DNA from 3 places in the Butyrivibrio sp. AD3002 genome. Region 2 is predicted to be linked to each of the others. Evidence: predicted binding sites of a transcription regulator. Region 2 holds the regulator's gene; each other region holds the start of a gene.

Region 1 (3,285 bases), on a different contig from region 2:
GCTCTATAACATTTATCATGAAATCCTTCGCACGAAGGCAGAGCTCACTAAGCAGTTCAGGGGTAGGGGATTTGCTATCACCATCAGATAAGGTCTTGGTGGCAGGAACATTCTCCTGATCTGGCAAGTCCTCAGAGCTTGATGGCTCACTGTTCCTTAGTGCGAGAAGTTCCTTCTCATACAAATCCGGCGCTGTCTTGAAATATCTGAAGGGACAGTGTTCATCCTCTGTCATCTCAAAAACACTTCCGCCATCCATGAAACCAAAATGAAGCTCCTTTAGGCGACCATCAGTAGTAATCTTGAATGGATTATTATTCTTTCCTGAATATAGTTCCTCGAGAACAATTTCCGCCGTCTCATATGATCTGGAAAGAGGACTTGAATATACCTTATCAAAAGAGATTCCGGCTGCTTTTAAGCCTTTTCCTGTCTCTTTCGCCATAAGCTTTCCGAGCTCATCCAACGGGATATCAGTCTGCCCCTGAATGAGCCTCTTATTATTCCATGCAGTTGTTCCGTGTCTTAAAATAAATATTTTCATTTCTCGTTTCCTTTGTTATAGTCATATGAATTCTTATGAATTTTCTTTACTTTCGCTTTACTCGTTTAATTGTTTCCTTCTACCGTATTTTACGGATGATTTCATCTATAGGCAAGAATAGTTTCAATAAAAATCCCACAGCCCAACTATTTTCTGCTATCATAGACAAGTGGGCAATCTGCCCGGACAAAACACATGAGGGGAACTATACAAAAAAGGAGAGAAAGAGTATGAAAAAAGTAGTAGTAAAAGTTTTGTCACTTATGCTTGCGTTCATGATGGTATTTGGCGCAGTAGGAATGACAGCAAGCGCAGCAAACAAGGACAAGGCTGCGAAGAAGCTTTGCAAAGAGATCAACAAGGGTGGAAACAAGTGCAAGGGTATAACCGGTAACCTCAAGGTTACATATAAAAAAGAGGGCAGCAAATACAACTTCACAATTAAGCTGGATATGCCCTTGGATGCATGGATGTTTGATATTTCAGCAAAAATGCAGCCTAAGGAAATAGGACAGGCCAGAGATTCAGTAAAGAAGGTTTCAAAGACATTCAAGAAAAAGGCTAAGAAAGTCGGCATCAAGAAATCAAGCTGCACATACATTGTTTATGCCAACGGAACAAGAATTTGGGAGTTTAAGGACGGTAAAGTCGTTTACGATAGGTATCAATAAGTGTTTATTATTATTTAATAACATAAACACTCATAAAACCTTGATATAATCTGCATTTTTTAGTAGAATCCAAATGTAGTGCGTAGTAAACGATAAAAATTTATCATACTATAGTAAACACTAACAATAAGGAGGTACTTATGATTTACTCAACAGAGGTAAAAAATATGTGTCCCGTAACACAAGGGGTACATCATGGTGCTGCTCCCATTCCTGAAGAAGCAAAATGGGTTCAGTCCAAAGAGATTAAGGACATTTCCGGTTATACACATGGTATTGGCTGGTGTGCTCCTCAGCAGGGTGGCTGTAAGCTTTCCCTTAATGTTAAGGAAGGTGTCATCCAGGAGGCACTTGTAGAGACTATCGGATGTTCCGGTATGACTCACTCAGCAGCTATGGCAGCTGAAATTCTTCCCGGTCTTACAGTTCTTGAAGCGCTCAATACAGACCTTGTATGTGACGCTATCAACACAGCTATGAGAGAGCTGTTCCTTCAGATTGTTTATGGTAGAACACAGTCTGCATTCTCAGAGGATGGACTTCAGATTGGTGCCGGCCTTGAGGATCTTGGTAAGGGATCACGTTCAATGGTAGGTACTACATATGGTACACTTGACAAGGGACCTCGTTATCTTGAGCTTACAGATGGTTACATCACAGACCTTGCTCTTGATGAGAACGACGAGATCATTGGTTACAAGTATGTTAACTTTGGAAAGATGATGGACTTCATCAAGGCTGGTGACGATGCAAACACAGCTATTGAGAAGGCTAAGGGTCAGTATGGTCGTGTAGCAGACGCTGCAAGATTCATCGATCCCAGAAAACAGTGATAAAGGTAAGGAGGAAAAAATAATGGCTTTATTTGAATCATATGAAAGAAGAGAGCCCCAGATCCTGGCTTGCCTTAAGGAGTATGGCATCTCTTCTATTGAAGAATGTAAAGATATTACAATGGCAGCAGGCATTGATGTTTACAGCCTCATCGAAGGCATTCAGCCGATCTGCTTTGAGAACGCTAAGTGGGCTTACACAGTAGGTGCTGCTATCGCAATCAAGAAGAACTGCCGCAAGGCTGCTGATGCTGCTGCAGCAATCGGTATCGGCCTTCAGGCTTTCTGCATCCCCGGCTCTGTTGCTGATCGTCGTAAGGTTGGTCTTGGCCACGGTAACCTTGGTAAGATGCTTCTTGAAGAGGATACAGAGTGCTTCGCATTCCTTGCAGGTCACGAGTCATTCGCAGCTGCTGAGGGTGCTATCGGTATCGCAGAGAAGGCTAACAAGGTTCGTACAAAGCCTCTTCGCGTTATCCTTAACGGTCTTGGAAAAGACGCTGCACAGATCATTTCCCGTATCAACGGCTTTACATATGTAGAGACAAAGTACAACTACTTCACAGGTGAGGTAGAGGAAGTCTTCAGAAAGTGCTATTCAAAGGATGCAAATTCACCTCGTGCAAAGGTTAACTGCTACGGCGCTAACGATGTACAGGAAGGTGTTGCTATCATGTGGAAGGAGAACGTTGACGTATCTATCACAGGTAACTCAACCAATCCTACAAGATTCCAGCATCCCGTTGCAGGTACTTACAAGAAGGAGCGTACTGAGGCTGGTAAGAAGTACTTCTCAGTTGCTTCAGGTGGTGGTACCGGACGTACACTTCATCCCGATAACATGGCAGCAGGTCCTGCTTCCTACGGTATGACAGATACTATGGGTCGTATGCACTCTGACGCTCAGTTTGCAGGTTCTTCTTCCGTTCCCGCACACGTTGAGATGATGGGTCTTATCGGCGCTGGTAACAACCCGATGGTTGGTATGACTGTTTCTACAGCCGTTTCCATCGAGGAAGCTGCAAAGGCTGGAAAATTCTAAGATCCAGGTATTCTAGAATAATTAAAACAAGAATAGAGGCTGTGTGAAGGCATTCCTTTTCACAGCTTCTTTTTTATAATCTTTTACAGAAATTTAAGTTTTAGATAATTCATACTTCACTGCTGCTCCTATACAATAGTATTGTGGGAAATAGGATTCAAATATCCACATGGCACTGCGATATTTCAGCAAAAT
Region 2 (3,285 bases):
AGCTCTCAGCAGCCATTATGCATGCACCGCTTATTTTTTTACTTCCGGCAACCACAAGAACTTTCCCAAACGAACCTTTATTACCCGCAGGATTTCTTGGTGGCAGCAGCTTAACCGGGATTTCCTTTTTATCAGGGATGTCAACATACTTAAATTTGGGATAATCCTTCAAAAAGCCATCCTCAGTGATACCCACATTCACTATATGTATCTCACCTGCATGAGCAGCTCCAGGATAAAAAACAAGCCCCATTTTCAAAAAGCCAAAGGTCACTGTCTCATCTGCCCTTATTGCATAGCCATGTACCTGCCCCGTATCCGAATTAATACCTGTTGGTATGTCAGCTGCTATAACATGTGGGAATTTCCCATCATAATCTTCTCTTGAATAATTGATTTCCCATACCGCGGCTGAATAATCCCCCGTAAGGTCCCTTGAGCAGCCTATCCCCAGCATGGCATCAATTATTACGTCACATTTTTTTATTTGAGAGCCAAGTTTGGACTGATCAAAATCCACGACATTAAGGCCATAGGACAATGCTATTTTCAGCTGTGAGCTACATGCGGAAGTCCTTTTTGTATTTGAAGCCTTATCACTTAGACTGTGATTAACAAGAACAAGCGTGACAGGTATTTTATCCTGAAAAAGAAGTCTGGCCGCTGCAATTCCATCACCGCCGTTATTCCCACTTCCCGCAAGAATCAGAACCTTACCGCCCTCCGGAAGAGCTTTTTTTACATATTTGCATATAGAAAGCGCCGCCCTTTCCATAAGAACATCCTGCGGCACTCCGAACTCGGAGATTGTAGCCGCATCACATCGCTTCATCTCGGCAGCGCTTACAACATAATTTGAATTTTTATCAATTATCGGTAAATTTTTCATCTTCTACTATTATCCCATCGCGTTCAGTCATTCCGGGTCTGATTACAGGGTGTCGTTTTTCAGGATCGTACTTTAGATCAAAGAGATCAATAACTTCAGGTCCGAAAATGTTGTGCATATAGGAATATACATTAAAGTTTTCGAGCTCTTTTTCCTGCATTCGGATAATATTCTTTTTCAGCTGTACCCTTACTTTTGATATCCACTCATCAACAGCATCGATTTCGAGGGTATTATCATGCATTCTTTTATAAAAGATATTCATCGTCTCGATCATGAGCTGATAATCGATCTGATAAATCTCTCTGGGAAGTCCGAGCATATCGTCCTCGCACTCCTCTATCTTATCATTGCACTCCTTGATAAGGCGTGTATGATCATCAATTTCGGCCTCAATCTTCTTCCGCCTCTTTGGATTCTTTCCCGCATCATCTCTTAGGACAACAATCTCACCGAGAAGCTTTTTCTTAAGCCTCTTTATGTCCTTAATTTTTTCCCTTGTCTTTTCCTGTATGTTCACAAGCTTATTAAGCTCAGCCTCAAGCTCCTTTATTTTGGGAGTTTTGGGACTAAGAAGGAAAAGCTGTTGCCATTTTTCATCCTTGGAAAGAATCGGAATATCCTTTCCGACAAGAGCATCAGAATAGTCGTTATTAGCCATATCGGCATCCTCCAAGCGGTTTAAATCACTTGTTATTTCCTGGAGTTGTGATTATTTTCATATCTATCAATGCTATATGAAAGTTTCATAAGCGAATCTGACAGATGAACATTTTCGACCTGAACATTCTCAGGAAGATCAAGATCAACATGTGCGAAATTCCATATAGCCTTTATGCCGCATTTTACAAGTTTATCCGCCATAGGAACAGCCTGATCCTTAGGTATTGCAAGGACCGCAATCTCTATCTTATTTTCTTTTACAAACTGTTCAATCTCTTCGACAGGTCTGATCTCAATATCACGTATTTTCTTACCATGAAGCTTAGGATTTAAATCAAAAGCTCCTTTAAATATAAATCCTCTGTTGAAGAAATTGTTATAACCGGAAAGAGCCTGTCCAAGATGACCTGCCCCAATAATGATAAGTGTATGCTCCCTGTCAAGGCCGAGTATCTTACCTATTTCCTCATATAAGTACTCAACATTATAGCCGTAGCCTTGTTGTCCGAAGCCTCCGAAATTATTAAAATCCTGCCTGATCTGTGAAGCAGTAACCTTCATAATATCGCTGAGTTCCTGAGATGAAACTCTATCTATTCCCTGACTTTTCAGTTCACCTAAGTATCTGAAATAGCGGGGCAATCGGCTGATAACAGCCTGAGATATTTCTTTTCTCGCCATACATCCTCCATGACTGACACCGAAAAAATTATGTTATTTATTACTCTGTAAAATTCGGCTAATTTTAATTATACTATCTGTTAAATTTTCGTCAATCTTATAAATTGACTTTACAATAATTTTATTTGTCATTAATACAAATTTGAAAAAATGTTTCAACGTAGATAATATCTGATGAAATTAGTTTTCAGAAATATGCATTTTTATCTTTTCTTTAATACCCAGTTTATGAATTGTTTCGAATTGGAAATTATAATAACCATATCTTCTTATGTAGTTTTTTAGAAGTTGGAGATAAAAATATGGGAATGTCAATTGATGGATTAGGTGCTTACAATATGTACCAGGCAAGGCCTATGAATTATACAGTATCCAATCAGGCTCCTGTATCGGATGTGTATGACAAGCATAAGGCTGTTGGTGATATCGCCACTGTTGCTCCTGTCGTTTATCCTAATGCTCAGGAAGTAAAAGTCGGTGAAGTTGCCAGTACCGATGGCAAGGATGAAGCTCTGAAAGTAAGCCAGCAATATAATCAGATTGCTTCAAAATTCGGTAACACAACGGTAGGTTACGGACGTGATATGTCAGGTTATTCCTACAGTCAACCCGGTAGTTCCTTTGATGCTTTTGCATAAGGGTTTTAAATGAGAAAAGGAAAAAAAGAAGCTCTTCCAAGTTAGTCCTTGAAAGAGCTTCTTTTTTGATTACTCAGATAAGGTTTCCCATTCATCATAGAGTTCCGAAAGGCGTTCTTCGTTTGATGAAAGTTCATCGGATAGCTTTCGAACCTTAGCAAGATCGGTCGCTACATCAGGATCTGAGAGTTCTTCATTTATTTTCTCATTCCTCTCTTCCAACTTAGCTATCTCATCTTCACATTTTTTCAGAGCAGCTTCCTGTTTACGCTTTCTTGCTGCTTCTTCTTTTTGTGCTTTCCAGTCTGCTGCACCTGAACCGGAATCAGCATCGGAAGTACTTCCTTTTGAAGCAAGCTTGCCAAAACCCGAACCTGAAACAGCATCAGCAGAATCCATCTCGATTCCTCTGCC
Region 3 (3,285 bases), on a different contig from region 2:
GGTAACGTACATCCTAAGCTTCATGGCTTTTTTCACCCCTCTACGGCCCTTAAAAACGCAAGTAGGGACTTCGTATTATCTGAACGTGAAAAGGACATCATAAAGAAGCATATGTGGCCATTAACGGTAATACCGCCTATGTGTAGGGAAGCTTGGATTGTTACGATGGCTGATAAGTATTGTTCAGCTATGGAGACCTTTGGACTTCATAAAGCAAAGATAAGAGCCAGACACATTGATTTACCGGCTCAGGATATAGAGAGACTATAAATCATATTCATAACTTTAATGATTATATCGTTTACAATAATAAGCAAATAAAAAGCGCCGACATTCAAGCCGACGCTTTAATTATTTTATTTTGAGATTAAGATCAAATCTTAGGACCAGCTGCTACAAGAGCTTTACCTGCATCATTGCCTTCATACTTCTTGAAGTTCTTTGTGAATCTCTCTGCAAGATCCTTTGCCTTTGCTTCCCATTCAGAAGCATCTGCATATGTATCACGAGGATCAAGAATTGCAGGATCAACACCCGGAAGTGATGTAGGAACTTCGAAATCGAAGATCGGGATCTTCTTTGTCTCAGCCTTGTTTACATCGCCGTTAAGGATTGCATCGATGATTCCACGAGTATCCTTAATGGAGATACGCTTGCCTGTGCCGTTCCAACCTGTGTTAACAAGGTAGGCCTTAGCACCAGACTTCTGCATCTTTTTAACGAGCTCTTCACCATACTTTGTAGGATGAAGCTCAAGGAATGCCTGACCGAAGCAAGCTGAGAATGTAGGAGTGGGCTCTGTGATGCCACGCTCTGTACCAGCAAGCTTAGCTGTGAAGCCTGACAGGAAGTAGTACTGAGTCTGCTCAGGTGTAAGGATTGATACAGGAGGAAGTACTCCAAATGCATCAGCTGAAAGGAAGATAACGTTCTGAGCATCAGGACCAGCAGAAATCTTGTTAACTTTTGAAGCGATGTTGCTGATGTGGCTGATAGGATAAGATACACGAGTGTTCTCTGTAACGCTCTTATCATCAAAGTCGATCTTACCATTTGCATCAACTGTTACGTTCTCAAGAAGAGCATCTCTCTTGATTGCGTTGTAGATGTCGGGCTCAGCGTCCTTATCAAGACCGATAACCTTAGCATAGCAGCCGCCCTCGAAGTTGAATACTCCGTTGTCGTCCCAGCCGTGCTCATCATCACCGATAAGAAGTCTCTTAGGATCTGTTGAAAGAGTTGTCTTACCTGTTCCTGAAAGACCGAAGAAGATAGCAGTGTTCTTACCTTCCATATCAGTATTAGCTGAGCAGTGCATGGAAGCAATGCCCTTAAGAGGAAGGTAGTAGTTCATCATTGAGAACATACCCTTCTTCATTTCTCCGCCGTACCATGTGTTGATGATAACCTGCTCACGGCTTGTGATATTGAATGCTACGCAAGTCTCGGAGTTAAGGCCGAGTTCTTTGTAGTTGTCAACCTTAGCTTTTGATGCGTTGTAAACAACGAAATCAGGCTCGAAAGAAGCAAGCTCTTCATCTGTAGGAACGATGAACATATTCTTAATGAAGTGAGCCTGCCAAGCAACCTCAACGATGAAACGAACTGCCATACGGGAATCCTTGTTAGCACCGCAGAATGCATCAACAACGAAAAGTCTCTTGTCGCAAAGCTCTTTCTTAGCGATATCCTTAACTGTAGCCCATACTTCTTCGCTCATGGGATGGTTGTCGTTCTTATACTCGTCAGATGTCCACCAAACGGTATCCTTTGAGTTGGAATCCATAACGATGTACTTATCTTTAGGAGAACGTCCTGTGTAGATACCTGTCATAACATTAACAGCACCGAGTTCAGTATCCTGACCTACTTCGAATCCCTCAAGACCGGCCTTCTTCTCTTCTTCGTAAAGTGTTTCGTAAGAAGGGTTGTGCACGATCTCAGTTGTGCCTGTAATGCCATACTTTGTTAAATTGATTTCTGCCATTTCTTTAACTCCTTTTCTTTTTCTATTGTGATATCTGTTTGTAAAGAACAGATAAACGCTCCAAAACTTATTATACAATACATTTAGGTAAAAATAATATAAAATTGCTATAAATTTAACAAAACGTTCAGAAATTATCTAAGAAAAAGGCGGGTTTGAATACATAAAACAGATAAAGTATCATATTTGTAAGAGAAATACCTCTCAAAGACATTGAATTTCTAAACAGAAGATGGAAGTGTATATGAAAAAAGAAGAGAGTCTAAGAGATTGCCTTGAAAATTTAAAAAACAGTGATTTGTACCCATTTCACATGCCGGGACATAAAAGAAACCCGGGCGCAGGCGAGATGGCAAGATATATGGATATTGATATTACCGAGATTGATGACTACGACAATCTCCATGATGCAGACGGAATTATTCTAAGGGCGGAGGAGCGTGCTAACGCTCTATACGGAGCAGATGAAACGCATTTTCTTGTAAACGGAAGTTCAAGCGGAGTATTGGCGGCGATTTCTGCGGTTGCAGGCAGGGGTGAGAAAATCATAGCAGGAAGGAATGCCCATAAATCCTTTTATCATGCAGTCTACCTTCGTGAACTGGATGTCACATATATCCTACCGGATCCGGAAGGTCTGGTTAACCCGAAGGATATCGAAGATGCTTTTGATAAAAACCCTGGAATAAAGGCTGTTTTTATAACTTCGCCAACCTATGAAGGCATGGTGTCTGATGTAAAGAAAATAGCACAGATTACACATAAAAATGGGGCAATCCTGGTGGTTGATGAAGCTCATGGGGCGCATTTCGGACTTTATAAAAAGCTGCCAGAAAGCTCCGTGACCGAAGGCGCGGATATAGTGATACATAGCCTTCACAAGACATTGGCGGCAATGACTCAGACAGCACTTATTCATGTGAAGGGTGACAGAGTAGACCGTGAAAAACTTAGAAGATTTTTAAGAATATATCAGACGAGCAGTCCTTCATATGTGCTGATGGCATCGATAGATTCCTGTATAAATGACATTAATGACAATGGTAAGGAAGTGCTTGAAAGGCTGATATATTTCAGAAAAAGGATTGAGGAGGAAACAGCAGATCTGACATGGATAAGGATTCCTCATTTTTCAAAACGACAGGATCCAGGGAAGGTACTCATATGCTCTGCTGACTGCGCTATTACGGGACAATGGATATATGATATACTTCGATTAGAATATAAATTGCAGCCGGAGATGGCCGGTGATACTTATGCACTAGCTATAATAACGGGATATGATACCGAAGATGGAA

The links. Region 2 encodes Rex, which represses fermentation and respiration genes when NADH is low (regulators of the CRP and FNR family bind a similar motif). Its sites were predicted from a motif close to ATTGTTAANTANTTAACAAT; they were not measured.
Region 1: G596_RS0119455 (iron-sulfur cluster assembly scaffold protein) is a predicted target of Rex. The motif match lies at 1,304-1,323, and genes of this name have one in related genera.
Region 3: pckA (phosphoenolpyruvate carboxykinase (ATP)) is a predicted target of Rex. The motif match lies at 2,091-2,110, and genes of this name have one in related genera.

What each region holds. Positions count from the first base shown of each region.
Region 1 is NZ_ATVV01000048.1:5,099-8,383, reverse strand. It holds gene G596_RS0119465 (histidine phosphatase family protein) at 1-544, opposite strand, end outside; gene G596_RS0119460 (hypothetical protein) at 775-1,215, shown strand; gene G596_RS0119455 (iron-sulfur cluster assembly scaffold protein) at 1,356-2,048, shown strand; gene G596_RS0119450 (GGGtGRT protein) at 2,071-3,090, shown strand.
Region 2 is NZ_ATVV01000001.1:101,938-105,222, reverse strand. It holds gene G596_RS0100430 (bifunctional ADP-dependent NAD(P)H-hydrate dehydratase/NAD(P)H-hydrate epimerase) at 1-889, opposite strand, end outside; gene G596_RS20365 (hypothetical protein) at 867-1,550, opposite strand; gene G596_RS20360 (redox-sensing transcriptional repressor Rex) at 1,583-2,233, opposite strand; gene G596_RS0100415 (hypothetical protein) at 2,536-2,871, shown strand; gene G596_RS0100410 (ABC-F family ATP-binding cassette domain-containing protein) at 2,941-3,285, opposite strand, start outside.
Region 3 is NZ_ATVV01000006.1:1,464-4,748, forward strand. It holds gene G596_RS21175 (HD domain-containing protein) at 1-270, shown strand, start outside; gene pckA (phosphoenolpyruvate carboxykinase (ATP)) at 374-1,987, opposite strand; gene G596_RS21180 (aminotransferase class I/II-fold pyridoxal phosphate-dependent enzyme) at 2,232-3,285, shown strand, end outside.